Roseiflexus sp. RS-1: one gene and its partner. The protein of the gene in region 1 interacts with the protein of each later gene in a pairwise test. Links are inferred from orthologs where the notes say so. Each region holds a gene or a part of one and is shown on either strand. Other genes may lie near its edges. The genes, in order: ftsZ and ROSERS_RS07100.

The links.
Region 2: the proteins of ftsZ (region 1) and ROSERS_RS07100 interact in binary tests that used the Escherichia coli proteins (3 or more experiments, as listed by UniProt). The link is inferred for Roseiflexus sp. RS-1 from one-to-one orthologs.

What each region holds. Positions count from the first base shown.
Region 1 is NC_009523.1:4,740,894-4,755,884, reverse strand. What follows is about bases 8,453-11,317. They hold ftsZ (cell division protein FtsZ), read right to left. Parts: upstream 10,541-11,317; coding sequence 9,365-10,540; downstream 8,453-9,364. Other genes in these bases: ftsA (cell division protein FtsA), read right to left, coding at 10,567-11,317; map (type I methionyl aminopeptidase), read left to right, coding at 8,608-9,360. Outside these bases: ROSERS_RS19605 (stage II sporulation protein M), read left to right, coding at 1-695; ROSERS_RS24400 (PAS domain S-box protein), read right to left, coding at 692-1,984; ROSERS_RS19595 (DUF4058 family protein), read left to right, coding at 2,228-3,022; ROSERS_RS19590 (DUF4058 family protein), read left to right, coding at 3,284-4,078; ROSERS_RS19585 (MFS transporter), read right to left, coding at 4,181-5,566; ROSERS_RS19580 (eCIS core domain-containing protein), read left to right, coding at 5,764-8,331; more of ftsA, read right to left, coding at 11,318-11,814; ROSERS_RS19560 (cell division protein FtsQ/DivIB), read right to left, coding at 11,817-12,650; ROSERS_RS19555 (D-alanine--D-alanine ligase family protein), read right to left, coding at 12,647-13,759; murB (UDP-N-acetylmuramate dehydrogenase), read right to left, coding at 13,791-14,678; ROSERS_RS19545 (tetratricopeptide repeat protein), read right to left, coding at 14,683-14,991. UniProt on the Escherichia coli protein: Essential cell division protein that forms a contractile ring structure (Z ring) at the future cell division site. The regulation of the ring assembly controls the timing and the location of cell division.
Region 2 is NC_009523.1:1,681,050-1,696,175, reverse strand. The notes cover bases 7,761-10,760. They hold ROSERS_RS07100 (radical SAM protein), read right to left. Parts: upstream 9,861-10,760; coding sequence 8,661-9,860; downstream 7,761-8,660. Other genes in these bases: ROSERS_RS07095 (pseudouridine-5'-phosphate glycosidase), read right to left, coding at 9,857-10,760; ROSERS_RS07105 (aminotransferase class V-fold PLP-dependent enzyme), read right to left, coding at 7,761-8,141. In the rest of the region: ROSERS_RS07125 (hypothetical protein), read left to right, coding at 2,490-3,080; ROSERS_RS07120 (hypothetical protein), read left to right, coding at 3,248-3,649; ROSERS_RS23985 (peptidase S8), read left to right, coding at 3,669-5,594; ROSERS_RS07110 (histidine kinase dimerization/phosphoacceptor domain-containing protein), read right to left, coding at 5,704-6,798; more of ROSERS_RS07105, read right to left, coding at 6,969-7,760; more of ROSERS_RS07095, read right to left, coding at 10,761-10,792; ROSERS_RS07090 (GHMP family kinase ATP-binding protein), read right to left, coding at 10,847-11,860; ROSERS_RS07085 (hypothetical protein), read left to right, coding at 12,033-13,355; ROSERS_RS07080 (radical SAM protein), read left to right, coding at 13,414-14,610; ROSERS_RS07075 (4Fe-4S dicluster domain-containing protein), read left to right, coding at 14,623-14,889; ROSERS_RS07070 (3-methyl-2-oxobutanoate dehydrogenase subunit VorB), read left to right, coding at 14,923-15,126.

The DNA of each region.
Region 1 (14,991 bases):
ACTTCGCCACCGATCTGCCGCGGACATTCCGGGAAACGTGGGTTTACTCGCTTGCGTCGCTGTTGATGTTTTTGATACCGGCGCTGATCGGCTTTTTTGTCACCCTGAACGATCCGCCCTCTGGATCATTGCTGATTCCCGGCGTCGAAGAAGTCATCAACGACATTCGTGCCGGGCGCGAGTGGTGGAAGTCGATCAACGACGACGGGCGCGCCGCATCGGCAGCGCTGATCACCACCAACAACATCCGTGTAGCCATCCTGGCGTTTGCTGGCGGGGTATTGCTCGGTATACTCACGTTGTTCGTGCTGGCGCAGAATGGACTGCTTCTGGGAGTTGTGGCAGGAGCGGCGCAGGCATACGGATTCAGCAGCAATCTGTGGGGATTCGTCGCAGCGCACGGGGTGATCGAACTGAGCGTGATCATCATCGCAGGCGGCGCAGGATTGCAACTCGGGTGGGCAGTCGCCCGTCCAGGATTGATCACCCGGCGCACGGCGCTCGTACTGGCAGCGCGCCGGGCAGTACGTCTGATACTCGGTTGTGCGCTGCTATTGGTCGTTGCAGGTGTGATCGAGGGGTTCATCTCACCGTCGGATTTGCCGCTGACGGTCAAACTGGCGGTCGCGGTTCTCAGCGGGGCGGCGCTGTACGCATACCTCTTGCTGGCAGGACGGGAGCGCAAAAGAGATTAGCGTCCGGCGCCCTTTCGCCGGATGGCATCGTGATCCAGCGCCAGACGTATGCCGGTCTGGAGCGACCCGGTGGTGCGGATGCCTTCCAGACTGACCCCCAACTGCACCAGCGTCTGCGCCACCTGCGGCTTGATGCCGGTCAGGATCACCTGCGCCCCCAGCAGCCGCACCGCCTGTGCGGCGCGCACCAGCGCACTGGCGACCTGCGTATCGACCACCTGCACCCCGGTGATGTCAACAATCGCCACGTCCGCGCGATGGGCGGCGACCCCTTCGAGCAGGGTGTCGATGATCTGCTGCGCCCGCGCGCTGTCGATGGCGCCGACCAGCGGCATAATCACCGCCGTCTCACTGATCGGAATGAGCGGGGTGGAGAGTTCGCGGATGGCGGCGCGCTGCGCCTCGATCACCTGCTGCTGGAGCGCGAAGCGTTCCGCCTCGGCGCGTTTCTGGTCGCTGATGTCGCGCAGGAAGCCGATGAGCCACACCTCGTCGCGCGGAGATCGCTGCGCATACATCGCTGCCGACACCGGCGCAATGCCGCCGTCCCTGCGCTGGATGCGAATGTCGAGCACAACTGCGTTATTGTCCTCCAGACGCGCCAGCGCTGTGCGCACTGCCTGGCGATCATGTTCTACGATGCCATCGAAGGCATTCATGCCGATGAGCTGGTCGCCACAGCCGGTCAACGTCTGATACGCAGTGTTGGCGTAGATAACATTGCCCCTGACATTAGCGACGCCGATGGCATCGGGGGCGTTTTCGACCAGCGCCTCGAACAGGCGCAGCCGCTCCTCACGCCGGAGTTCTTCGGTCAGATCCTCGACAATGACGGTTATCGCCGCCGGTTGTCCGGCATCATCACAGATGAGAAAAGCGTCGATATGCACCGGGATAGCAGCGCCATCGCTGCGGCGCAACGAGATGTTGTCCTGCCAGATGCCATCGTACCTGACTTTCTGCAAGCCCCTGTCCAGCAATGGGAGATCGTACTCGAAATAGAGCGTGCTTATATGCCTGCCGACAAGTGCATGATAGCCAGTCAATGCACAAAATGCAGAATTGACATAGGTGATGACGCCTTCGAGATGAACGATCACAATGCCCTGTGATGCACGCTCGACCGTAGTACGAAATCCTTGAAACTCATTGAAGGCGCCGGTGTGACCGGTTGTACGGAGCATGGCGTTGCCCGTGTGATACGCTTCGAGGCGCATTTCCAATTCGTTGATACGCTGACGCAACGCGGCGTTTTCAGCTTCAAGCCTGGTTATAGTTTCGGATGACATGTTTGTCCCACGTAGTATAAAAATGCCGTTACCGGCATTCACCTGAATACCCCCATCCAGCGATTGAGAAACGTTCCTTCGGCAGGATTGAAGTTCTTTTGTATCATATACAAAGAGAGCACCAGAATGTTACCGGTTCAGTACGAAGTGCAGCATGACGCGTTCGGCTGCAACGGTTTCACTCTTATGAACAACGTGGTATCATCCCCTGAGCGCCACGAGCACGTGAAGGGAGCAACCCGCATGCCAGGACCATTTCCCGGAATGGATCCCTACCTGGAACGCCGCGACCTCTGGCCCGACGTCCATCAGAGCCTGATAACGTATAGCAGAGATGCGCTCCAGCCGCAGATCCGTCCCCGCTATCACGCGCGCATCGGGGAGCGCCTCTATGTCATCCCGCCGCACCGGTCTATCTATCCGGATGTGACCGTCACGCAGCGTCCGCTGGCAGAAGCGCCGGGAGAAGGACGCGACGTGGCGGTGCTGACGGCTGATGCGCCGGTGGTCATCGCCGTCGCGCCGGAAGAGGTGCGCGAGCCGTTCATCGAGATTCTCGACCTGACCCGGGGCGGGCGCGTCGTCACGGTGATCGAGGTGCTCAGCCCCGCCAACAAAACGCCTGGCGAAGGGCACGAAGCGTATCGCCGCAAGCAGGAAGAGACGCTCGCCAGCGACACCCATCTGGTGGAGATCGACCTGTTGCGCCAGGGACTGCCCACGGTGGCGATTCCGCCGCACTATCTGATCCCCTATCAACCGTGGCACTACGTCATCTGCATCAGCCGGGCGGGGCGCCGCGAGCGGTTCGAGGTGTATGTGCGCACGATCCGGCAGCGCCTGCCGCGGATTGCCATTCCGCTGCACCCGCCGGACCCGGACGCCGTCTTAGACGTGCAGGCGGTGTTGGAGCGCTGCTACGAGCACGGCGCCTACAGCGACCTGATCGATTATCGTCTCGATCCCGACGTCGCGCTGCCCGCCGAAGAGGTCGCCTGGGTGGATGCACATCTGCGCCAGCAGGGGCTTCGCCCGTAGCACGGATCTAAAACCTGGACACGACTCGTGGAACCGTGATGATACCTTCGTCACAGCACTGAGGAACAGAAGACTATCAAGGGCGCGTCCCGCCTTCCATCTTCACCGTTCCACGCGCCACGCGGTCAAAACGGCGATGCCGGTGACGACGATCATCAGTACGAAGTGCAGCATGACGCGTTCGGCTGCAACGGTTTCACTCTTATGAACAACGTGGTATCATCCCCTGAGCGCCACGAGCACGTGAAGGGAGCAACCCGCATGCCAGGACCATTTCCCGGAATGGATCCCTACCTGGAACGCCGCGACCTCTGGCCCGACGTCCATCAGCGGCTGATAACGTATAGCGCGGATGCGCTCCAGCCGCAGATCCGTCCCCGCTATCACGCGCGCATCGGGGAGCGCCTCTATGTCATCCCGCCGCACCGGTCTATCTATCCGGATGTGACCGTCACGCAGCGTCCGCTGGCAGAAGCGCCGGGAGAAGGGCGCGACGTGGCGGTGCTGACGGCTGATGCGCCGGTGGTCATCGCCGTCGCGCCGGAAGAGGTGCGCGAGCCGTTCATCGAGATTCTCGACCTGACCCGGGGCGGGCGCGTCGTCACGGTGATCGAGGTGCTCAGCCCCGCCAACAAAACGCCTGGCGAAGGGCACGAAGCGTATCGCCGCAAGCAGGAAGAGACGCTCGCCAGCGACACCCATCTGGTGGAGATCGACCTGTTGCGCCAGGGACTGCCCACGGTGGCGATTCCGCCGCACTATCTGATCCCCTATCAACCGTGGCACTACGTCATCTGCATCAGCCGGGCGGGGCGCCGCGAGCGGTTCGAGGTGTATGTGCGCACGATCCGGCAGCGCCTGCCGCGGATTGCCATTCCGCTGCACCCGCCGGACCCGGACGCCGTCTTAGACGTGCAGGCGGTGTTGGAGCGCTGCTACGAGCACGGCGCCTACAGCGACCTGATCGATTATCGTCTCGATCCCGACGTCGCGCTGCCCGCCGAAGAGGTCGCCTGGGTGGATGCACATCTGCGCCAGCAGGGGCTTCGCCCGTAGCACGGATCTAAAACCTGGACACGACTCGTGGAACCGTGATGATACCTTCGTCACAGCACTGAGGAACAGAAGACTATCAAGGGCGCGTCCCGCCTTCCATCTTCACCGTTCCACGCGCCACGCGGTCAAAACGGCGATGCCGGTGACGACGATCATCAGTACGAAGTGCAGCATGACGCGTTCGGCTGCAACGGTTATGCCGCTTCCTCCTGAGCCGATGATCACGCCGCCAATGCCTGCGCCGAGCGCAGTTCCAAGTTGACTGGCAATCTGCAACGCTGATGATGCGCGGCCCTCGTGACCCTGCGTTGCATTCTGAAGCACCGCAAGGGAAAGAGCCGAGTACGCCAGACCGATGCCGCATCCGGCGATACCCCACGTACCAATACTGAGGAGTGCTGGCATTACTGGAGCGACTGTGGCCGTCGTGGCGCTTATACCGATCAGCATCACCAGCAAGCCGAGGACAGCAATCGAGCCAGGTGGCATGCGTCTGGCGAGACGCGCCTGCATCCATGCGCCAGCAGTCCACGTCAGGGTGGCAGCGGTCAGCGCCAGCCCGGCGGTAACGATGCTCAACCCACGCACGGTCGTAAGCGCCAGCGGGACGAATGCATCGACGCCGAAGAATGCCAGGTTGAGCAGCCCCATTGCCGCGATGGCGGCTGGAAGTCCGGGTGCGGCACGGAGCGTTCCTGCGGGCAGCACCTGACGTAGCGCAATGATTGTCGCAACTGCGCCGAGGGAGAGGAGCGCCACGCCCGTCGGCGGCGCAGCGCTCATCCACCCCAGTCCGCCGATGACCATTCCTGCGCCTGTGGCGAGCACAAGCGCCAGCCTGATCTCACGGTTACGTTGATGATTGCCAGACGTACTATGCTGCGCTGGCGCCAGACGACGCAACGACGGCAGCGCCATGCATGCCGCCAGGATCGGTAGCGGGATCAAGCCGAGAAAGACCCAGCGCCAGCCGATGGTTTCGGTAATAATTCCCGCCACTCCTGGACTAACCATGCCCGGCACAACCCAGGCGCTCGAAATGATCGCCAGCATGCGCGGACGCGCATCCGTCTCATAGCCACGTCCCACGATGATGTAGACCACCGCGCCAATGATGCCGCTACCCAGCCCCTGCACGGCGCGCCCGACAATCAGCAGCGGCATGGTGGGGGCAAGACCGGCGATCAGCAAACCGCCAACAAACAGGCATGTGCCGGCGATAAATGGCGTCGCAATCCCCCGGCGATCCGCCTCTGGTCCCGCGACGGTCGCTGCAACCATGTTTGCCAGCATGAACGCACTGAATGCCCAACCATACCACGCCAGTCCACCCAGGTCTTGCGCCGTGGCCGGCATCGTTGCAGCGACCGCCAGCATCTCGAAGGCGGTTGCGATGATGATCAGCGTCAGACCAACAGTGAGCATACGTCGTCCGGCAACCCAGATGCCTGCCGGTTGCGCGGTCATGGCGTCTTCGATCATGGACATATCGACTCTTTCGATGGCTTGATGATGACCGGCTTCGACTTCAGAGACGTCGCCTGCCGCAATTGCGCCAGTTTGCTTAAACAGAATCGTTCTTTACCGGTGAAGGACAGATGAAGTATACTCTTCCTTGCATTGCGCTGCAATCCGGCTGTTGCTCCCTACAGGTCCTCCCATCTGGAAAAAGAAAGGGTGGGTGCATGAGATCAACGAACCGCCTTTCTCAACGAAAACCGCCAGCATTCGACGCCGCTCCATTATCGCGTATTTCTCGACAGACCGCTTCCCACGCAGCCGCCAGCAACGAACGCGCAGATGCCGCCGATCAGAGCGCCGCCTTCCCAGCCGGTCACTCTTTTGAGTCGTTGCAGATCGAAAGCGATGCGCGTCAGCGCACGGCGCCAGACGAACCGTCTCTCATTGCACCTCTGGTTCTGCCGCGCAATCCAGAGGATGATCTGCGGGAGCGCGCCTCGCGCGCGACGAACTACGACCTGAGTCACGCTGCGATCCATCGCAATAGTCCGCTTGCTGCTGCCAGCGGCGTGGAAGCGTTCGCTCTGTCGCAGGAGATCCACGTTGCGCCGGGGCGGTATCAACCGGAGACGCCCCATGGCGCCCATGTGCTGCTGCACGAACTGGCGCACGTGGCGCAGCAGGGAAACGATAGCGCACGCAATGCAGCCGATCCGCACGAGTATGACACCCTCGAACAGCAAGCCGAAGCCGTGGCGCATCGCGCTGCCGGTCTCGCTCCCTCCGCCTCTTCGACTCATCTGCGCGCACTGTCGCCGCCAACGCCAACATTATTCCCGCAGGCGTTCGACCCGCGGTACCACCGGCAGGCAACGGTTCACGGGCTTGTCGGAACCGGCTTTTCGGCGGAAGAGATCGGTCAGATCTACGCGGCCAACTGGGAACGTGACTTCTCACAGGCGCATCCGGCGCTTGCGAATATCGTGCTGACGTGGAAAGCGATCAAACTGGCAGCCTTCAACCGCGAATCGCTCGATCCGGCAATCGACCGGTTCAACCGGGCAGTCGGCGCGTTGCTTGACATGATCCCCGGTCGCGTCAGCGAACTGGCAAATACTCAATCATACGGGGGATACAATTTCTACGAGCACATGGATAATCCCGCCAGTGAAGCGGCTCTCCAGGGTGATCGCGGGGAAGCCAGGGTGAACCGTGAAGATCTCCTGGTGATCCCGGAGGGCGAACGCATTCCGAAGTACATGATCGACTCGCGGGAATACATCAAGGCGCAACTCTTCCGCGCCGCTCAGTCGTACCGTGGCGATATGCATGGACAGAAAACAGGGCAAACTGCGGAGGCGTTTCGCGATCGCGCAGCCGAACTGGAAGAGCGCATGCCGGGACCGCCTGTGGCGCGCGGAGCGCTGCGTACCACAGCGGTGGCGCAGGAAACCGCGATCCAGGTTGAACATACTCCATTTCAGGAGATCACGTTCGAAGAGGAGGTTATCACTGCACCACGGGGGACCGGCAATGGCGCAGGCGCAGAAGCCGATCTATCGACCAGCGGACCGGCTTTCAACGCCGAGGTGGATCGGCGCTTTTGGGCGCAGACGAACTACAAAGTCAATCAGCGCCTCGATCCGAGCCTGCCGGAGGATCAACCATACATCCAGATATGGTTGCGTATTCGGAATCAGGTGCGCGCCGAGCGTCAGGCGGCGCTGCGTGAGCGCGAAGCGCGGACGATCACCATGCCGGCTGAGACGATTCGGGGTACGGTTCCTCGCGGACCGACCGGACACTGGGGACCTGATGTCGCCGATGCCATGGGGCGGGCGGGTCATGCGCTCGAAGACTTCTTTGCTCACTCGAACTTCGTTGAGTTAGCCATTGGGCAACCGGCGCCGACCCTTCTCTATAATCCCGCGACGGGGAAGGTCGAGCCAGTCCAGGGTCAACTGGGCACAGGGGCGTTCGGCGACAACGACAAACTGCATTCATTGGCGCACAAAATACGGGCAATCGCCGATGAGATCGAAAGCGAAATGCCCCTGGTCAACCGTGTGGCAGGACGCACCACCGTCGATCCAACCCCCGATCAGGTGCATGTCGGGAGCGAGGCGCCGCCTGTGGCACACAGCCACGATGAGCACGAACACGAAGGAGCGCCGGGGTTTCTCGATTGGGTCAGGGCTGTGGGAGGCACGGGGTTGCGGGCGGCAGGTCGCATCATTGGCGGCGGGGTGCTGGGAGGCGCAGCGGCGGGAGCGGTTATCGGAGCGGCGCTTGGAGGCCTGCTCGGCGGTCTTGCGGGAGGGGTCATCGGCGGCATTGCAGGGTTCTTCGCCAGCGGCGGAATGGAAGGGTTGCGCACCCGCATCCGGGAAACATTCCGGGATGTGATTGCCACCCCTCAAGGGATTGCGATGTTGCGGCGGATTGCCGACGTGATTGAACGCATGACCCGTGCCAACGAAGAGGCCGGTTCACACACGGCGCTGGCAAAGGATCAACCCGGTCACGATGACTCGCCGTCGGGACGATTGCGCACCATCAAGTTTGAACTGGCGCAGGAACTTGCCGCTGCTGCGGATCGCATGATCCTGGGCGGGATGCGGGCAGTCTTCGATGTGCCGTCTCCAAAGTCGGCGAATGATCTGCTGAATGATATCTACACGCAACTCGACGCTCTGATCGCGCCGCCGGGCAATCACCCGCTCGATCATCTGATTGAGCATCGCCGGGAGGAGGCGATCCAGGCGCTCGAAGAGTATCAGAGGCACTTGTAAATGGGTGATTTCCCACTCCCATCATCCAGCGAACGCCACGTATAAACGCATCCTTCGGATGCACACCGGTGCGAAGAGGCGCGAAGCACCCAGAGAATACAGCCCCGCGTTGCACGTTCGCGCCTCTGTGCCGGGATCAACAACGGTGTGCAGGCATTGTGCTATAATGTACAATCAATTGATCCATATTGCCGATAGCAATCGGCGACGCCGGACGGAAGCGCTATTTTGTGTCTCACAGCAAGCGCCAATCCAGGCAACAGGAACATCCAGCATATGTCGGTCATACTACGTTCACGGCAGCAGATCGCGCTGATGCGCGCTGCAGGACGGTTGGTGGCAGCGACGTTCGACGCATTGCGTGAGCACGTGCGCCCCGGTGTAACGACCAGAGAACTCGACCGGATAGCAGAACAGTTTGTGCGGAAACACGGCGCGATCCCGGCGTACAAAGGGTATCGCGGCTTTCCTGCCACAATCTGCGTTGCCGTGAACAATGTCATCTGTCACGGCATTCCGGGAAACCAGCGACTGAAGGAAGGGGACATCGTCGGTATCGATATTGGGGTGCGGCTCAATGGCTGGTACGGCGATGCGTGCATCACTCTGCCGGTCGGAACGATCTCCCCTGAAGCGCAGCGGTTGCTTGAGGTCGCCGAAGAAGCGATGTGGCGCGGTATTCGCGCAGCGCGCGGCGGCGCGCACCTGGGGGATATTGGCGCGGCAATCCAGACCTATGCCGAAGCCAACGGCTTTTCGGTGGTGCGTGAATGGACCGGGCACGGCGTCGGGCAACTGTTGCACGAGGAACCGACCGTGCTGCACTATGGCAAACCCGGCTCAGGAATGCGGTTGCGCCCCGGTATGACGTTCACCATCGAGCCGATGATCAACGCTGGCGGTCCGGAAGCAGTGCTGGATAAGACCGATGGATGGACGGTACGCACTGCCGATGGCTCGCTCTCGGCGCAATTCGAGCATACGATTGCGATCACCGAGGGCGAGCCGGAAATTCTGACGCTGCCATAGGCGCTTACCCGTTCTTGCGGCGGTTGCGCAGGAATGGCGGGATGTCCAGGTCGTCGGGGTTGATGCTGGCGCTCTGCGGACGTGCCGGTTGTTGCGGTTGCGGACGCGCCGCTGCGGGCGGTTGTGATTCCGCATACGCCATGTCGCGTTTCGGTTGGGTGGGTTGCTGCTGCGCACCAGACATGTAGATGCGCTTGCGCGCCTCTGCCGGACGGTTGGCGTCGAAACCGGTTGCGATCAGCGTGATCTTCACCTGTCCAGGCGGGAAGGTCGGATCGATCACCGCGCCGAAGATGATGTTCGCTTCCGGGTCAACCGCCTTCGCCACAATGTCCGCCGCTTCGTACACCTCCAGGATGCCCAGGTCTTCGCCGCCGGTGACGTTGAACAGCACGCCCTTCGCCCCGTCGATCGAGACTTCGAGCAGGGGTGAGGCAATCGCTTCGTTGACCGCATCAACCATGCGATTATCGCCGCTGCCGATGCCAAGCGCCATCAGCGCTGACCCCTGACGCGCCATGATGGTTTTCACGTCGGCAAAATCAACGTTGATCAACCCGCGCTGCGTAATCAGGTCCGAAATGCCCTGAATGCCCTGGCGCAGCACGTTGTCTGCCATCTGGAATGCCTGAAGCATTGACGTGTTCTTGCTCGCCGTTTGCAACAGGCGGTCGTTGGGAATGACGATCAGCGTATCGACCATTGGGCGCAGTTGCTCGATCCCCTGTTCGGCAGTCTTGCGGCGGTGGTTGCCCTCGAAACTGAACGGCTTCGTCACCACGCCAACCGTGAGCATCCCCAGGTCCTGCGCGATGCTGGCGATCACCGGCGAGGCGCCGGTGCCCGTACCGCCGCCCATGCCAGCCGTGATGAAGACCATATCGGCGCCCTTGAGCGCCTCGTAGATCTCCTCGGTCGTCTCTTCGGCGGCTTTCTGCCCGATGACCGGGTTGCCACCTGAACCAAGCCCCTTGGTGAGTTTGTCGCCAATGCGAATGCGGGTCGGCGCGCGCGAATGCAGCAATGCCTGCGCATCAGTGTTGATCGTGATAAACTCAACACCGGTCACGCCTTCGTCTACCATGCGATCAACGGCATTCGAACCGCCGCCGCCGACACCAACCACTTTGATGACCGCGAAGTTCTCTGCGGCCTGGCTCAGACTCGCATAATCGATCATTGAATCCTCTCCTTGCATATGGTGATTTATGGCAGAAACTCTTTCAGCCATCGTTTGAATCGTTCGTAGGTCGAGACCCATCCGCCATGCTCAGGCGGTGCGCCGCCGGAATGCAACCCGCTCGCACCGTGGCGCATGCCCCAGCGCAACAATCCGATAGCCGTCGCATACGCCGGGCTGTTGAGCGTATCCGCCAGACCGGTCAGATCGGCGGGTGTGCCGATCCGCACCGGAATGCCGAGCATATCGCGCATCAGTTCGTCGAGGCGCGGCAACTGTGCCGTTCCGCCGGTCAGGACGATGCCCGCCGGCAGGAGACCTTCGTAGCCGCTGCGTCGGATTTCGTTGTAGATCAGTTCGGTCAATTCTTCGGCACGCGCCTGAAGAACCTGGTTCAGCATGCGACGACTGATCTGCTGTCGTTCACCAGGCGCGAAACCTTCCACGTCGATCACGTCATCCGACTCCTCCTCCGTTTCTCCGGCGATCGCGGCGCCGTACTTCAGTTTCAGGTATTCGGCAGTGTTGTGCGGCGTCTGTTGAACGATGACGATATCGTTGGTGAAATGGTTGCCGCCAACAGGAATCACGCTGGTATGCCAGATGCCGCCCTGGGCAAAGACGGCGATATCGGTTGTGCCGCCGCCAATGTCCACCAGTACCACACCGCGGTCTTTGTCATCGGCGCTCAAGACGGCTTCGCCAGCCGCCAGCGGCTGCAGCACCAGATCGTCGATCTCAACGCCGGTCTTCTGCACACTCTTGATCAGGTTCTGGATCGCCATCACTTCGCCGGTGATGATGTGCGTTTCCACCTCGAGGCGAAAGCCAGACATGCCGATCGGATCGCGGATGCCCTCGTTGCCATCGACCACATAGGCGCGCGGAATCACATGAATGACCTCGCGCTGGGTAGGGATCGCCACCGCCTGCGCCGCTTCGACTGCCCGCGCAACATCGTGACGGGTAATTTCATGATCGCTGCGCGCTACTGCAACGACGCCGCGACTGTTGAGCGACTGGATGTGCCGACCAGCAATGCCCACGAATGCAGCATTGATTCGATAGCCGGAGAGTCGTTCGGCTTTCTCGACGCTGGTTGCAATTGCATTGACCGCGTCGTCGATATTGACGACAACTCCTTTATCCAGTCCTTTCGACGGCGTCAGACCGACTCCGAGCACATTGATGCGCCCATTGTCGTAGACCTGCCCCACGATGGTGCAGACCTTGGTCGTGCCGACGTCGATTCCGACGATTGTGCGGTGTGCCATAATCAGCCTCGTTGTGCCTGCGGTTGTGGCGGCGCATCGTTACGATAGTACGGCGTCGCCGGACGCAAATCGAGCCAGGTGTACTCCGTAGGTTCTTGAAGCGTCAGGAAGCGCAGAATCTGTATTTTTTCCTCCAGATGGTCTTTGCGTCCAAAGATAATCGTTCGACCATCGATGGTTGTGATCGTCACGCCGTGTTCCACATCCCAACTGATGCCGGATGGCGTCACGCCAGCTTCCTCTGGCAGGCGCAGCGCCAGGGCGCGAACCAGGTACAGGATGTCGGGATCAATCCGGTCGTTTGGACTGATCGTCCGTCCGCTGCGGTCTTCAATGACCAGCGTTTCGGTCAGGAATGTGGATGCATCAGGTCCCAGCACGCGCCCTTCGGCATCGACGAGATAGCGTGTCTCGCCAACCTGCCAGCGTACATCGGGCTGCCGCTCGTCCAGGTCGATGACCAGCATGTCGGGAAGGATCAGCGTCGCCTGGACGCGCTCGACATAGGCGTTCCGGGCAATACGCGCCTCAACATCATCGGTTTGCACCAGCCAGATCGATGCGCCGGTCACGCCTGCCAGTTCCTCGACATCGGCGGCATCGAGCACCCGGATTCCATTGATCTGCACCGTGCGCACAACGAACTGCGGTGAGACGGCGATGGCAACCAATCCGCCGAGCGATGCCAGAAACAGCACCAGGCTGGCAATCCGACCACTCGCCAGCCAGTCGCCGAACGCGCGGCGCGGTCCTGGCAGTGCGCTGCGCCGGCGATTGCGGCGTGCAGCAATGCGGGCGCGCGTGTTCGGTTGGTTGTACTGAATGTCGTTTCTCATGCCCGCCCTTTCGCGTGTCGTTCGAGCGCCAGATCGATCAGGCGATCCAGGAGATGTGTGTAAGGGAGACCACTCGCATCCCACATCATGGCATACATGCTGACCGGTGTAAAACCGGGCATGGTGTTGATTTCGTTCAGGTACAGATCGCCGGTTTCACGATTGAGCAGAAAATCCACCCGCGCCAGACCCGCGCCGTCGATTGCTTTGAATGCCTGAACGGCAAGCGTGCGCACCTGCGCTGCCAGTTCGAGTGTGATCGGCGCTGGAATGAGAATCTGCGACGATCCGCTCAGATATTTTGCTGCGTAGTCGTACCACTCGCCGGACGGAATGACTTCTCCGGGAACGCTGGCTTCCGGTTCGTCGTTGCCCAGGACACTGACTTCGATCTCGCGCGCGGGGATGCCCTGTTCGACGATAATCCGCCGGTCGTAGGAAGCGGCTTCGGCGATGCCCTGTTCCAGCGTCGCGCGATCGGTCACTTTGCTGACCCCGACGCTTGATCCCAGGTTGGCTGGCTTGACGAACATAGGATAATGCAACCGACTCTCAATCCAGTCGAGCACCCGTTGCGGTTCGTGTTCCCATTCGCGGCGCCGGACGAGCAACCAGGGCAATACCGGCAACCCGGCGCCGGAGAAGGCAACCTTCGTCATCGCCTTGTCCATGCCGACTGCCGATGCCAGGACGCCGCAGCCGACATACGGGACGCCTATCAATTCCAGCAAACCCTGCACCGTTCCATCTTCACCCATCGGACCGTGCAGAACCGGGAAGATCACATCGAGTGTTTTGAGCGGTGAATATTCACCGGCAACGATCAGCGTTCCCGGATCGGTCGTCTCCTGATCGCCGACCCCGGCTGACGCCGTTGTCGTTGCGCTGATCGAACCGCCCGGCAACTTCGACGGATCCGCCTGTACCAGCAGGCGCGCATGCGCATCGGCGGCGATGATCCAGCGCCCCTGTTTGGTGATGCCAATCGGTATGATGTCGTATTTCTCGGGATCGAGACCGTCCATGATCGCGCGCGCCGAGACCAGCGAGACCTCGTGTTCGCCAGACTGACCGCCGAACAGCACGCCAACTCGCACTTTGTGCGTCATCTCTGGTCTTCTCCGTATCAGCACATCGGTTTCATCCAACGATCTGAATTTCCAGTTCGAGTTCAATGCCGCTGATCGCCAGCACCCGTTCGCGCGCCAGGTCGATCAACCGCAGCACATCATCACTCGACGCTCCGCCCAGGTTGATGATATAGTTCGCATGACGCAACGCGATTTCTGCGTTGCCGATGCGCGTTCCTTTCAACCCCGCAGCTTCGATCAGGCGCCCCGCACTGTCACCCGGAGGATTTTTGAACACACTGCCGCAACTCGCGCCCCAGGGCGTCTTGCTGCGCCGCTCGTTCGATGTGCGCTCCATGCGTTGCGCCAGCGCCGTCAGATCATCACGGTGGAGGCGAAATGCCGCCGCCAGCACGATCGGTTGATCCTGCCACCGGATGCCAGCGGCGCGCATTTGCTTAAGGACGCTCGTCCGATAGCCGAAGGCGAAGCGATCAACCGACCACTCCTGGGTTTCGCCACGTACCAGCACCCAGGCGCGGTCGAGGGAGGTCGCAATATCGCTGCCGTAACATCCGGCATTGCCATAGAGCGCACCGCCGATGGTTCCCGGCAACCCTTCCGCCCATTCAAGCCCGGACCACCCCTGACGCGCCAGCCGGCGCGCTGTGCCAGCCATAGGCGCACCGGCTTCGACAATAACGCTCGCTGTGTCGCCATTGGCTTCCAGGCGCACCTCATGCCCGCGAACGCGAATGACCAGCCCATCAAACCCACTATCGCGAACCAGGATATTCGAGCCGCCGCCAAGGATGAAAACAGGCAGGTTGCGCTGTTCCGCCCAGGCGAGGGCGGAAGCCAGATCAGCAGCGCCTGTCGCCTGCACAAAGTATCGCGCTGGTCCGCCAATCCGCCAGGATGTATACGGTGCAAGCGGTTCGTTTTCGAGATAACGCATACGTTTATGCCGTCGTCTGTAGTGAACGAATGCGCATGCGCAGCGCTGCCGCTTCATCAACGTGGCGCAGAGTCTCGCGGATGTGGAGCGCCTCGTTCCAGCGTGCCAGCGCCTGCGTGCGATCTTCCTGAGCGGCATGCAGGTCGCCGAGACGTTCAAGCGCGCGCGTAATGCCAATCCAGTCGCGGTCACGACGCGCCAGGACAAGCGCACGTTCGTAATGTGCAATTGCAATTTGCGGTTGACGCAGTGCGCGTGCGGCATCGCCAAGATGGATGAGCGCAATGCACTGACCGCGCGGATTCTGCGTCAG
Region 2 (15,126 bases), 3.1 Mb from region 1 along the record:
GGCGTCTTGATAGAGAATGCTCGCGTTTGGAAGGGTGTATCCCGCTTCATCCGCAATACATTTATCGTGGACCCTTCCTTCGTAGGTGTCACTCAAAAAGTGAATAGAGCCAAACTCATCAATGATGAGAACGTTCTTAAGCGTATGTCGTTTCTTCTTACCGCTGTAATACAACTCCCGGTCGACTTTGTCGCTTGGACGGCGAATGGGACGTTCTACGCCGTCATGGATAAAAAGGGGGGCGCTTTTGTCGCATGCGACGGTTCTTCACACGACGGTTCTTCACACGACGGTTCTTCACACGACGGTTCTTCACACGACGGTTCTTCACACGACGGTTCTTCACACGACGGTTCTTCACACGACGGTTCTTCCTGCAATCGCCTCGCCAGGTCGTCGGCAGTGCGCGCAGGCAGGAGATTTTGCTGTGAAAGCGCATAGTTCAGCGCTCCGTGCAAAAGATGCACCCATTTGCTTACGTTTGATTGGCTCATTTGAAAGAGGTGTCCGTGCATCACTTGCGTTGGGTTTTGTTTTAAGTAGGTCAAAATAAAGAGCAATTTATCTTCTGTTGTCGGAAGCGGCGAGTTTGCATACGAGACGTAGCGACGACAATATCGGACGCGGCCATCAATCGTGCGACGTTTCATATACGCTTCAAATGCGGCGTGGAAGATCGGAACCAGCGCGTGGAACTCTTCAACGGTCAGTCCGGTCATAGAGCGTAATTTCTCCGGATTTTCGATAATGGATCGATACTTACACATCGTTTTTCTCCATTTTCAGATTGTACAAAAATAGTATATCACTAAATCTTGATGATGTCTAGTGGAGAACATTCTGACCGAATTGCACCTTCGAGACGCAACCGCAACGGGATGGACTCTTTGCATTATTGGCAAAACGAAGCATCCAATTATGCAGAGCGGGCTGATGTTCTTCAGGACCTGCTTATGGAGAAAGCAAGATCAGGAGGTTAATGATGGATGAAACCATTATCTATTTTCTGCGGGATTTTACAGCGCTCTTATATGAACGAGCCAGAGAAAGCAAGGAGCGATGCAAGTCGGTTCGAGAGCAGCCTGACAATACAGCCAGTGCTGACTTTGAATGCGGTCGCGCCCTGGCGTATTATGAGGTGCTATCGACCTTTGTCCATTAAGCCAAAATTTTCGGCACTCCTGGCGATTTGATCGGCCTCAGAGCGTGATCAAAAACTAACATCTCGGATAGAGCCGATTCAGGAGCATTGCGATAGAACCAAGATAAAGAAAGGCTTCGCTTGATTCTGGATTGCGGTTGTATTCTTTACTCGCCAAACGGTTGCGTCCCGCCCACGCAATCGAGCGTTCCACCACCCATCGCTTCGGAATGACGGCAAATCCCTTTTGTCCAGGCGGTTTTTCAATGATATTCAGGCGTATCGCCGTATTCTGTTGCAGCCACTTATCTAACCCTTGTTTATACCCCTCATCCACGCGAATCTCTTGCATTCGTGGAAATGCGTGATGATGTGCGGCGAGAAGCCATTCTGCGCCTTCCGTATCTGAAATGTCCGCCGGATGGACGAGTACACGCAACAAGAACCCATTCGTATCAACCCAAAATTGCCGTTTGCGCCCATTGACCTTTTTTTCCCCCGTCATAGCCGCGCTCGCCGCCTGCTTCGGTCGTTTTGACGGATTGGGAGTCCAGGACGCTCATGGATGGCTCCGGGTCGCGGTTCAGCGCTTGTCGCGCCAGTTTGCGCAGCGTATCATTGATTTTGATAAAGGTTCCATCACGATTCCATTTGTCGAAATAGTACCGAACCGAACTCATCGGCGGAAAATCTTTCGGAAGCATGCGCCATTGGCAGCCCGTGCGATTTTTGTACAGCAGGGCGTTGACAATCGCGCGGCGATCGATGTCGGTCGGGCGGCCGCCGTTGGGCGACGGGGTGGCGACGAGTGGCGCGATAGCAGCCCATTGCTCATCGGTCAGATCGGTCGCATAATTCGTTGGATAGGATCGAAGTGCACGTCGTGGCATACCAGATTGCTCCTTATCAGAACGGCATGGTCACTATCATGATACCACAAATCCGGTTTTCTGATCGCCCTCTCACAAACATCGATCCCGATCAACTGCTCAGCTAGATGCTCGGAGCGGCAGCTCGTTCACCCGCCGGATAGCGTACGATCCTGCGGCTGGAGGAGCAACGACCCAGGACGGAACACACGATGGTTCCCCAAGCATAGCTGGAACCGGCTCATTATAGCAGTTCTCACAGAGGTTGAACCTCCTCGAACAATCGCAGTCACTCTTGCACTCCCCGTGCGGCGACCGCCATGCATGGCAGTCTGAGAGAAGACATCAACCATCGTCCGTCGTCGAGCGCGACTCCGCTCGTGCGGGCTAATGGAGATTGAGAAATAAATCCGCTATACCGCGCTAGCCGTGGGGCTGAAGCCCTCGGCTATGCAAGGCAAAGCCCGCCTGCGCGGGCTATGGCGGATTATTTACTCAAAGACCATAAGCCCTCTCTGAGCGCACGGAAGCCCCCTGCGGGGCTGGCATGTCTGTCACCCTTCCCTATGCCGGGGGGCGCCGGGTTGATCCAGCCCGCAGGGCTTGCCCGACCTCAGCCAGGGCTTCAGCCCGCCGCAGACGTCCGACGATGGAACGCTCCAGAAATCCAGACAAGGGTCAACGTATCTGAGAACTACTGTAATCTGAGCGGCGATGAGCTTCAGGATTACCGTGCTATTCAGCCGTACCTGGAGCAGGTCATTCGTTCCGGCAAGAGCCGGGTAGTCCGTCCAACTCCAGATGGACCTCTCGTGAAATTCACGGCGACCGTCAAGGGTGAGCAGGTGGTCGTCACGGTCATTCAGATTGACAACACCGTCTTCAAGATCAGCAATGCGTGGGTGCAAACAGGGGGGCAAACACCAGATGAGCCAGCCATTTTTTCGCTCCAGCGCGGACTTCGAGCGTCTGATGCGGTACAGGGCGCCAGCGTGTTAAGCGGTAACACAAGGAACACGAATAGTCAGATCGGCGCGGCGCAGATCAACTCATTTTGTTTACAGCATTGATACATTTGTGACGCCCTCCCATGCTATGATGGTGATGCCTGCTCACACGGCTTCATCCCTGCCAGGCAATTCGGTGCAAACGATGTATCGATGGAGATGTGCATCGACCAAACATCACGCTGTGGAGAGGGTTCGTTTCGGGTAAGGCGGACTCAGGAGGAGGAACGATGCCGGTGCAACTGATGAAGGATGTCGTGACGTGGATGATGACCGTGATCATCGTACTTGGCTTCCCTGCCTGTTCGGGCGTGATTGGTGGCCAGGATGAAATCCTGATCGGACTGACGAATGATGCTGCGCGGTTCGTCCTCCAGCCGCAGCAGCCCAACCCCGTCAACACGGGACTGCCATCGCTCGATGCACTCAACCGGAAGTGGCAGGTGCAGCACATGACTCCCGTGTTTCCCGACGTATCTCCCAACGATGCTGCGGCTCTGCGCTACGGTCTCGCAGGCGTTTACAAACTGGCAGTGCCGAGGGGAACGAATCTCAGGGCCATGATCCGGGAGTATCAGTCGGATCCGAATGTTGCGTATGCCGAGATCAACACACCTGTGGAAACGAAGTGAGGAGAAAGGAGATTGCCCGATGCGTCGTCACCTGTTCTTCGTCTTCATCGCTCTGATCGCTCTGGTGCTCAACCGCACCGACTCGGGTATGGCGGACACGTCTCAATCTGCGGCGCCTCCGGCATGGGAAGGCGCCTTCGTGCCGAATGAGATCCTTATCGGCTTGAAGCCGGAAGCAGTGGCGCAGCTGACGCAACCAGACGCGCGATCCGATGCAGTGGGGGTTGCTTCGCTGGGAATTGCATCGCTCGACCGCCTGAGTCGCCGGTATCATGTACAGGCGATTGTACCGCTCTTCGATGAGATCAGCCCTGCCGATCAGATCGCGCAAAACTACGGTCTCGATGGCGTCTACAAAGTCGTTGCACCGATCGGGGTCGATATCTTTGCCATGATCGCAGACTATAGCGCCGATCCGGCCGTTGCATACGCCGAGCCAAACCGCATCTATCAGGTAACGGGGATCCCCAACGATCCCGACTTCAGGAGACAATGGGGGCTGCACAACACCGGACAGACCGGCGGACGCGCCGATGCTGACATTGATGCGCCGGAGGCGTGGGATATCACAACAGGATCGTCCTCGGTGCTTATCGCGGTGATCGATACCGGCGTGGATTACAACCATCCTGATCTGCGTGGTGGTCGAGTGCGCACTGATATCGACCGCGATTTTGCCAACAACGACGAAGACGCAATGGATGACCACGGACACGGCACCTTCGTTGCTGGCATTGCTGCCGCCAGTGCGAATAACGAGCAGGGGATTGCCGGCGTCTGCCCTGATTGCCAGGTGCTGCCGATAAAAGTGTTAACTAATGATGGCAAGGGTTCGGCAGACGTGGTAGCCAGGGGCATTCAGTATGCCGCTCAGGCTGGCGCCAGGATTATCAGCATGAGTCTGGGCGCGCCGTCTCATTGTGGTTGTTCACAGACAATAGCCCGCGCGATCAACTACGCATTCGATCGTGGCAGTCTGCTTATTGCAGCATCTGGAAATGACAGGGACAAACAACGCATCAGTTATCCGGCCTCCTCACCGCGTGTCATGTCAGTGGGAGCGAGTGATCATAATGATCAGGAAGCGCCCTTCTCCAATCGCAACAGTTACCTCGATATTATTGCGCCGGGAAAGGATATTTACAGCCTGAAATCCGGCGGCGGCTACGTTACGGAAAGCGGCACTTCGGCGGCAACTCCCTTCGTTTCCGGTGCGGCTGGACTGATCTGGTCTGTCAATCCTCAGTTGAGCAATGTGCAGGTCTGGTGGCGACTCTATCACTCGGCGGATGATTTTCCTGCGCAACGTTCCGCTCAGACCATCGAGACCGCACCGACCCCTGAAATAACGGTCGATCCGGCACGCCTGGTCTTCCGGGTGTACCTGCCGACCATGTCGCGTAGCCGTGTCACCTTTGGCCGTCTCAATGCGCGCCAGGCGCTCGATATCTCCGGCAGCGGTCAAATGTTTGCACCGGTCGATACGTGCAGCGGCGAGCCTAAGAATTGTGCTCCGGGCTGCGGCGCAGAAGTGGCGCTTACCGGCTCAACGACGGGATTGCACGATCTGGAGGTGTTGCGCCGCTTCCGCGACGAGCAACTGGCTTCCAGTGTGACAGGACAGCGCTGGATTGAGATCTATGAACATCACCGTCTGGAACTTGCAACGTTACTGGCAGGTGACGCACAACTCCGCACGCAGGCGCGGGAGGCGCTCGATCTCTGGCTGCCCCTCATTCGCGCACTGGTGGAGCCGGGTTCGGAGGTTTCTGCGATTATTCAACCTGAGCATATCCGTACAGCGCGTCTGCTGATCGAGAACCTGAGCGTCCGCAGCAGCCCTGAGATGCGGCGCGATCTGGACGAAGCCACGAAGGTTGTGAATCGGGCAGAAACCTATATCGGTCAGGATGTGCGTGTCTTCTGGAATGTAATCACGAGGTAATCACGAGGTCAGGCCAGCCGTGATGCTGCGCAGGAGTGTCTTCTCCCGTGGGTGTTTATTGCACCCACGGGAGCTAAAGTCCTGCGATAAAGCAACGATACGATGCTTTCTATTTACTGAACGGCTCATCAGAATCTTCGCCGCTCGAGGGTGCTGCCGCAGCGTCAGGGCGATTGGCGGTTTCGTCGATTGGCGCGTTAGACGGCGCGACTGGTTCGTTCCAGGTGATCTCTGAGGCGTCTTCGCGCTGGCGGGAAGACGTTTCCACGACGGCAGACGACGCTTCAGTCGCTTCGCAGACGCCGATGGGTTCATTGCCGCTTCCAGCGGGCAACGGGGTGAAACGCGAGGTCGTCTTGATCCGCTCATCGGTTCCCGGTGCAACGATGTTCAACTGCTGCTGCACCAGGTTGTGCAGTTCCGCCAGTTCGTCGGCTATGGACGCCGGGTCGTCGCGCATGCGCTGGCGAATGGCATCGAGCCGGAGGTTGAGGTATGCCAGGGTGTGTTGCATACCGTCGCGCAGATCCGTCAGCGCCTGTTCACGGCGCTGAAGTTCATCCAGGCGGTGCAGCAGCGGCGTTATCCGCTCGATCTTCTCCTGGGCGGCGCGCAGGTCGCGTTCCAGTGCAGCGCGCATCTGCCGGTCATCGAAGAAGAGCCGGATGTACAGAAAAATGACCGGCAGCCATGCGATGAGCGCCGTCAGTCCGGCGACTGTTCCCCAACGTTGCGTCGCCAGCGCATCGTACAGTCCAATCGGTTCCGCCAGGGTCAGCAGCATGACCGCAAACGGCAGGCGCCAGCGGAATGGATCCGCTGCCGCCGCTGTCTGTCCCATCATCGCCAGGATCAGCAGCGCAAACCAGGCGCTGATCGGCAGGAGGGCAATAACCAGGATGCACTCGACCCCCAGAACGATCAGGAGGTCGCGGTAGAGTGGGGGCCATTCGCCGGTTCCGCGGCGCACCGGCGCCCACAGCCAGCGATGCGCTATCAGGAAAGCCAGGGACAGGATCAGTATCCAGAGACCGCGCACATTCCACAGTCCACCGCGCTGTGCTGCGTCAAATAAGCCTGCCCCTACTGCAACCGTTAGAAACGCATCCCAGAACATCGCAAAGTGGCGCTGCCATTCGGGAGCGCCAGCATTCGATGGAGGGTTGTGTACAGAAGTGGTTGCAGCAGTCGGATGATTGGTCATGCCGGGTTTGAACAGAGACGACCGGATGTGAGCGTGCCATGCATCGGGTGATCGGTGACGGGCGATGAGCTGTGCAATCTGCGTTATGGTACCACGAAAGCCGGTTCCGCGCTATCAGCAGAAGCATGGCGCGTGGCAGCCGTGGTAGCAAGCGATATCAAAGACCGCACTTACAAACGTAAGACTGCTCGCAACCCTTCCAGCAACCGGTCGATGTCTGCCGGTGTGTTGTATGCCTGAATGGAGATCCGGATCAGCGGGGCGCTTTCCCAATCGAAGCACGGAACTTCGATACGGAATTCATTCCACAGGCGCGCCTGAACTTCTTTCGGGTCGCACGGCGGGAGTGGCAGGGCGCGCATCTGCATCCACCACGCCTCGCCATCGGGGGTAAGCGGCGCACATCCGGTCAACCCGGCAATGCGCCGGGAGGCATCCACCAGGAGCGCATGACAGGCGCGGCGCACGGTAGACCAGTCGTTGGCGGTCTGGAAATCGATTGCCGCCGGAACGCTGAGAAACGCCGAGGGATCATCAGTCCCCATCCACTCGTAGTAGTCGCGGAAGGAGGCGCCTTCCGGGTAGGCGAGAAAACTCGAACGCATCGGCTGGCGCGGTTGCCACCCCCAACTGACGACCAGCGGCTGGAGCAGCGCCTGATGATCTGGACGGGCGTAGAGAAATCCAGCGCCTTTGGGTGCGCAAAGCCATTTGTGACAGTTGCCGCCGTAGAAATCTGCCCCAATCGCCTGCATATCCAGATCGATCTGCCCCAGCGCATGCGCGCCGTCGATGACGGTGATGATGCCAGCATCCCGCGCGCGCTGGCAGATCGTCGCAATCGGCATGATCAGTGCGGTTGGCGAGGTGATGTGGCTCAGCGTGATGACTTTTGTGCGTTCAGTAACGCCGCTCCAGATCTGTTCGACAATCGCGCTATCATCATCGACCGGCAGAGCAACCGGTTGCGGAATGTAGACGGCGCCGCGCTGATCGCAGACGTAGCGCCAGGTGCGTTCGACTGCGCCGTATTCGTGATTGCTGCCCAGAACCTCATCGCCCGGTCGAAGATCGATTGAGCGGGCAACGATGTTCATCGCATAGGTGACGTTGGGCACAAACACGACATCATCGGGCGCAGCGCCGATGAACGCTGCGAGACGCGCCCGCGCTTCCGCCAGTAACCCGTTGAGTCGCCGACCTAAAAACTCGACCGGTTGCATTTCAAGGGTGCGCTGCCATTGCTGGTATGTCTCGAATACCGGTCGCGGGCAGGCGCCAAAACTGCCATGGTTGAGAAACGTTATGTCGCGTCGCAAGAGAAATTGTTCGGAGAGATGCATGTGAGAGAACCGAGAACTGAGAACCGAGAACCAAGAACCAAGAACCGAGAACCAAGAACCAAGAACCGAGAACCAAGAACCGAGAACCAAGAACCGAGAACCAAGAACCAAGAACCGAGAACCAAGAACCGAGAACCAAGAACCGAGAACCAAGAACCGAGAACCAAGAACCGAGAACCAAGAACCGAGAACCGAGAACTGAGAACTGAGAACCAAGAACCGAGAACCGATCTCGCTGTATTACGTTCAACGTTCAACGTTCAACGCTTAACACTCAACGTTCAACACTCAACGTTCAACGTTCAACGCTCAACACTCAACGTTCAACGTTCAACGTTCAACACTCAACGTTCAACGCTCAACGTTCAACGCTCAACACTCAACGTTCAACACTCAACGTTCAACGTTCAACGCTCAACACTCAACACTCAACGTTCAACACTCAACACTCAACGTTCAACGCTCAACACTCAACGTTCAACGCTCAACACTCAACGTTCAACACTCAACACTCAACACTCAACACTCAACGTTCAACCCCCTCGCCCCCGCCAGTTGCCCACATGCTGCCGCAATGGAGACGCCGCGCTCGACGCGCACAGTGCAGGCGATGCCACGCTCGCGCAGGATGCGTTGAAAGGTCAGCACACGACGGCGCTCCGACCGTCCCAGCGGCATCCCCGGCACCGGATTCCACGGGATGAGATTGACGTGCACCAGGTGGAGGGGTAATGGCGTCGTTCCTGCTTCACCATGGAGCAGCGCCGCCAGTTTCGCCGCATGCTCCGGTTCATCATTCTTCCCCTGCAACAGCACATACTCGAATGAGACCCGCCGACCGGTTGCCGCCAGATAGTCGCGGGTCGCCTCAAGAAGCGCGGCAAGCGGGTAACGGCGGTTGACCGGCATTAACGCGCTGCGCAGGGCATCATCGGGGGCGTGCAACGAGATCGCCAGGTTGATCGGCAGCGTCTCTGTCGCCAGACGGCGAATACCCGGAATCAACCCGACTGTCGAGACGGTCATGCTGCGCGCGCCCATGTTCAACCCACGTGGATCATGGAGAATCTCCACTGCGCGCCACCAGCGATCATAGTTCGCAAATGGCTCACCCATGCCCATGAAGACGATGTTCGACAGTCGTGAGACGGAAATGCTCCGCGCCTCGGACGATCCCTGATCCTCCAGCGTGTCCGGCGTCCACCAGGAATCATCATCGGGAGGCGCGAGGGAGGGTGAGATGCAACGTTCGGCGGCAAAGCGACGCATTTCGCGCGCTGCCCAGACGACCTGTGCCACGATGTCGCCCGGTGACAGATTGCGCAGCAGTCCGAGTGTTCCGGTAGCGCAGAAGACACACCCCATCCCGCACCCTGCCTGCGTCGAAACGCACACGGTTGCGCGGTCGGGGTAGATCATCAGCACGCTTTCGATCAACACGCCGTTCTCCAGGCGGAAGAGCGCCTTGCGCGTCAACCCCTGGTCCGCCACATGCACCTGTTCCGGCGCCAGCGGCGCCAGGCGCGTTTCGGCAACCAGACGTTCCCGCAGCGCCAGGGGAAGGTCGGTCATCGCCAGGGGCGAGTCGACCAGGTTGACGTACAGTTGACGGAATATCTGCCGCGCGCGGTAGGCTGGCTGTCCCCACGCCGTCATCAGGCGCTCCATTTCCGCCAGCGACAGATCGTACAGATTTGGCAGGGTATCCTGGTTCATCATATGCCTGCAATCGCTGTCGCCACCTGCGCGGCGATCCGCGCATTCTGGCGCAACAGCGCAACGTTGGCGCGCACGCTCTCGCCCTCTGTCTCGCGTGCCAGCGCCGCCAGGAGAAATGGCGTCACCGCCGGACCGTGAACACCCTCTTTCACTGCACGGTTGAGGGCACGCTCAATCGCAGCCTCTACCACTGCACGATCAATGGCATCCTCCACAGGCGGCGGCACTGCCAGCACCATACCGGCGCCGCCGAGCGCGCGGTGCGCTTTCCACGCACGCGCAACAAACGACGCATCCTGCGCATATGCGACTGGCAACCCGCTCGATACGCTGTAGAATGCCGGGAACTCAGCGGTGCGCCAACCCAGCACTGGCACGCCGCCGGTCTCCAGGTACTCCAGCGTCGCTGGCAGGTCGAGAATCGCTTTGGCGCCAGCACACACCACCAGCACCGGTGTACGCTCCAGTTCCGTCAGGTCAGCGGAAACATCCCATGTCTCGCGTGCACCCCGATGAACGCCGCCGATCCCGCCGGTTGCGAATACCTGCACACCCGCCAGATGGGCAAGCGCCATCGTTGCCGCGACAGTTGTCGCTCCATCGCCGCCTGCCGCAACCACATATCCAATGTCGCGGCGCGACACCTTCAACGGAGGATGGTGCGGATCGGGGTGGGCAAAACGCCGGATTGCCGCCGCGTCCATGCCAACGGTCGGCACACCCGCAACGATCCCAACCGTCGCTGGAACTGCGCCCTGATCGCGCACCTCCTGCTCCATCGCAAGCGCAAGTTCAAGATTGTGCGGATAGGGCAATCCGTGAGAAATGACCGTGCTCTCCAGCGCAACCACCGGCTGCCCGGCATCGAGCGCCGCCTGCACTTCGGCAGAAACCGCGATTGAAATGCCTTTACGGTCGTGTTCGAGAGTCATACCAGCGCCTGCCAGACCATGATACCACTGTCCCGCCGAAACCGGAAATGCCGGTTATGTTTCCTCAACATCCACACTCCAGGCATGCACCCCCTGGGTTGTGAATGAGAAATGCCGGATCTGCACCCCTGCCTCGATCAGCACCCGCTCGAGTTCGAGCCGGCGGTCGAACGGGCAGGCGAAGACCATAAAGCCGCCTCCGCCAGCGCCGGTAATTTTGCCGCCCCACGCGCCATGACGACGCGCCAGCGCGTAGATCTCTTCGACTTCCGGCGGTGCGATGTAGGGTGAAAAGGCTTTCTTCACCTCCCATGCATCGTGCAACAGTCTGCCGAAATCGGCGATCCGCAGGCTGCGCAGCAGTCGAACCGCTTCATCCACAAAGGCTTTGGTCTCATCGTGATAGCGCAGCGTGTCGCCTTCCTTCAAGCGCCGCACCTGGTCGTCCACCAGGTGTTGGGTGAGGAGTTTGCGACTGCCGATATACCCCAACAGCAGGCAACTCTCCAGTTCGAGCAGCGCGGTTGGATCGTTCAACACCGGCTCGACGATCACCCGTCCCTTGCCAAAATGGTACACACACATACCGCCGAATGCCGCCGCGTACTGATCCTGTCGTCCGCCGGGAATGCCCAGATCGACCCGTTCGATCCGGTAGGCGAGTTCCGCCAGCGTATGCGGATCGAGATTGATCTGGTACGCGGCGCCGATCAACTTCAGCATGCTGACGACCAGCGCCGACGATGAACCAAGCCCGGAGCCAGGCGGCACATCAGAGAACATGATCACTTCGACCCCTTCGGAAGGGGGCATTGCCGCATCGAGCACCGCCTGCGGCAGATCGAGGCGCCCATCCCAGTGACCGGTCGTCTTGCGACTGACTTCCTCCAGGTCGAGCGAGCGGATGATGATCCCTGGTTCGCTGCTTGGGCGCAACATACAGCGCACATATTTATCGATTGTGCAGTTGAGCACCTTGCCGCCATGCTCTTCAGCATAGGGGCTGACATCGGTGCCGCCGCCGAAAAAGCCGATCCGCATCGGCGCTTTGGCTTTATAGATCCGCATGGAACGCTCCTGTATCAACACACGCGCCGCGCAGTATAGCACGTTTTACAAAGGTAGCGCATCCTTAACTCTGCCGCACATGCTTCTTTTCCACAAGGATGTCACATCTGTCTTATGATGAGTTGCGCATCTCACCATAACAATCTCCACTCATCTGGAGAGGAGCAGATGTATGAACAGGAAGCGGAGCAGAACCGTTCACCCGGCGCTGCTGCTGGCGATGGCGGTTGCGCTTCTACTCGTTCTGACGCCTTCGACCGTTGCGGCGGTCGATCGCCGCACCGGTGAGCAGGTTGTGATTGACGCAAGCGAAACGATCACCGACGATCTGATCGTTACCGCCACAACTGTAACGGTCAATGGTCGTGTGATCGGCGATGTTGTGACTATGGCGCAAACCGTTGAAATAAACGGTGTTATCGAAGGGGATCTCCTCGCGCTGGGCGGCGGAGTCGTCGTGAACGGCACAGTCACCGATGATATGCTCGTAGGAGCGGCGATCATACGTCTCGATCCACAGGCGCGCATCGGCAATAACCTGTGGGGAAGCGGCGCGAGCATCGAAACGCTGCCTGGCAGCCAGATAGATGGCTCGCTCTTCTTTGTCGGCGGTCAGGCGTTGCTGGCAGGTACGGTCGAGCGAGATGTTGTGTTTGGCGGGAACAGCCTGCTCCTCCGTGGCGCTATTGGCAGGAACGTCGAGGCAGGCGTCGATGCCGAAACCGAACCAGCCTGGGTTTCGCAACTGCGGGTCGAAGGCATTGCGTCACCACCAGCTGCGCCTGCCGGGTTAACGGTCGATCGCGAGGCACGGATCGGCGGCGATCTGGTGTATACCAGCCAGACACCCGTAACTCCCCCACCTGGAACTGTTGCCGGGCAGGTGCGTTTTACTGAAGAGACGCGGACGCCACCGCCCCAGCCAACCCTGACCGACCGCATTCTTGATCTGATACGGCGCTTTGCAGGATTGTTCCTGCTCGGTCTGATCCTTGTATGGCTGACGCCACACCTCCTGCGTGGAACGACCGATGAACTGGAAACCAGACCGGTCGCCAGTCTCGGTTGGGGGATCGTCAGCATTCTGGCGATTGCGCTGGCATTCCTGGCAGTGATACTTCTCACCATTGCTGCGTCCATTGTGCTGGGAAGTGTGCGACTGAATGGTCTGATGGGCATTGTCGTCGCGGCGGGCTTCCTTGTCGGAATGGCGCTGATCCTGCTGACCATTCTTGCCATTGCATATGTGGCACAAATCGTCGTAGGGTTTGAGGTGGGGCGACAGATCCTGCTGCGTCTCCGACCAGCATGGATTGAGCGCCCATTCGCACCACTGGCGCTTGGGTTGCTTTTGCTGGTCGTAATTACCGCCGCACCTGCTATTGGACAGATGGTGAGCATCGCCGTCATCCTGTTTGGTTTGGGGGCGCTCTGGATGCGTGGGCGCAAGAGCCTTGTGCAACGGACTACCCCGGTGGTTGCACCGGCAGGATGATAAAAAGTTGAGGAGCGACGAGCGGATGCACTGACGCATCCGCTCAATGTTATCTGATATGGTCTTTCGATTCACAATCTATGGCGAACAGGTCACGATCAGCATCAGACCGGGCGCACTCAGTGTGATGTTTGGTATGCATGAGGTGCTCACCTATGATCGTGGCGGTCGGTTGTGGGTGCTGACCCGCGACGGGCGCACGTACAGGCGCGGGCTGAACGGTCATGTGATCGAGAAGTATCACGCAGATAATGGGCTGATCCGGCGTCGGGTGGGCGGTGCTGAAGCCGCCGAACTGATCGACTCGGCGGCGGCGCGCATGGCGAGTCTGCGCGATGCGCTGGCAAAAGAGGTAGCGACACGCGCGGCAGCCAATGGCGCGCTGGAAGAACTTCTGACTATCATCGAGCGCGCGTCATATTTCAATGCTGCAGCGCATGTTGCTGATCGCAAGGCATTCGAGCAGGTGTACGATCCGGTCGGTATTTTACCGCCGGATCAGTACATGGCGGTGGTCGCGCAGGCAACCGAGGGGTGTTCGTTCAACACCTGCACCTTCTGCGATTTTTATCGCGGTCGTCGTTTTCGCATCAAGTCATCCGACGAGTTTCGCGTGCATACCCGCGCGGTGCGCGCGTTTCTCGGCGACTCGATCCTGCTCCGGCGCTCGATCTTCCTTGGTGAGGCGAATGCTCTGGCGGCGCCGACTCGACGGTTGGAAGCGTTCATGCAGATCGCGCGCGAAGAGATCGGCGATCTGCCGATCCATGCGTTTCTCGATGGATTCACCGGCAGCAGGAAAACGGCATCCGAGTATGCGCGCCTGGGGATGCTCGGATTGAAGCGGGTCAGCATTGGTATGGAGAGTGGACACGATCCGCTGCTGACATTTGTGCAGAAACCGTCCAGCGCAGCCGATATTGTGGCGACGGTAACCGAACTGAAGCAGGCTGGCATCGCAGTCAGCGTGATTGTACTTGTTGGACTGGGAGGCGATCGCTTCGCCGCCGGGCATGTCGCCGATACGGTTGCTTTGCTCAATCGTCTGCCACTCGGATCAGGCGACATCGTCTACTTCAGCACACTATCTGAACGCGCCAACGCGCCGTATGCCGACCAGATACGCGCCGCTGGCATACGTCCGCTCAACGATGCAGAACTGCGCGCGCAACGTCAGGCAATCGTGGAACGTTTGAACTTCGGCTCGCCCGGTCCACAGATCGCTACCTACGATATTCACGAGTTCATTTACTGATTGGAGGTTGAGATGGTTCGGGGACGCATTATCGTGGATACGGAGCGCTGCAAAGGATGCGGCCTGTGTGTCGCATTCTGTCCAAAAGGCGTTGTGCAACTGGCGGATGCGTTCAACGCCGCCGGTCATCATCCTGCGCAATTGCGCGACCCAGAGGGCATATGCACCGGATGCACGATTTGCGCCCTGGTATGCCCCGAAGCGGCGATCACCGTCTATCGCACATTCTCGATCAAGACCGCTGTCGCAGGCGGTGTATGCGCAGGATCGGCTTCATAACAACCACTCCATCATGAACACGAGGAGATCGCAATGACGCGAGAACTTCTGAAGGGCAATGAAGCGATTGCAGAGGCAGCAGTCCGTGCCGGACTCGATGCCTACTTCGGGTATCCCATCACGCCGCAAACAGAACTGCTGGAGTATCTGGCACGCCGCATGCCCGAACTTGGCCGCGCATTCGTGCAGGCTGAGAGTGAAGTGGCGGCGATCAATATGGTGTACGGAGCAGCCTGC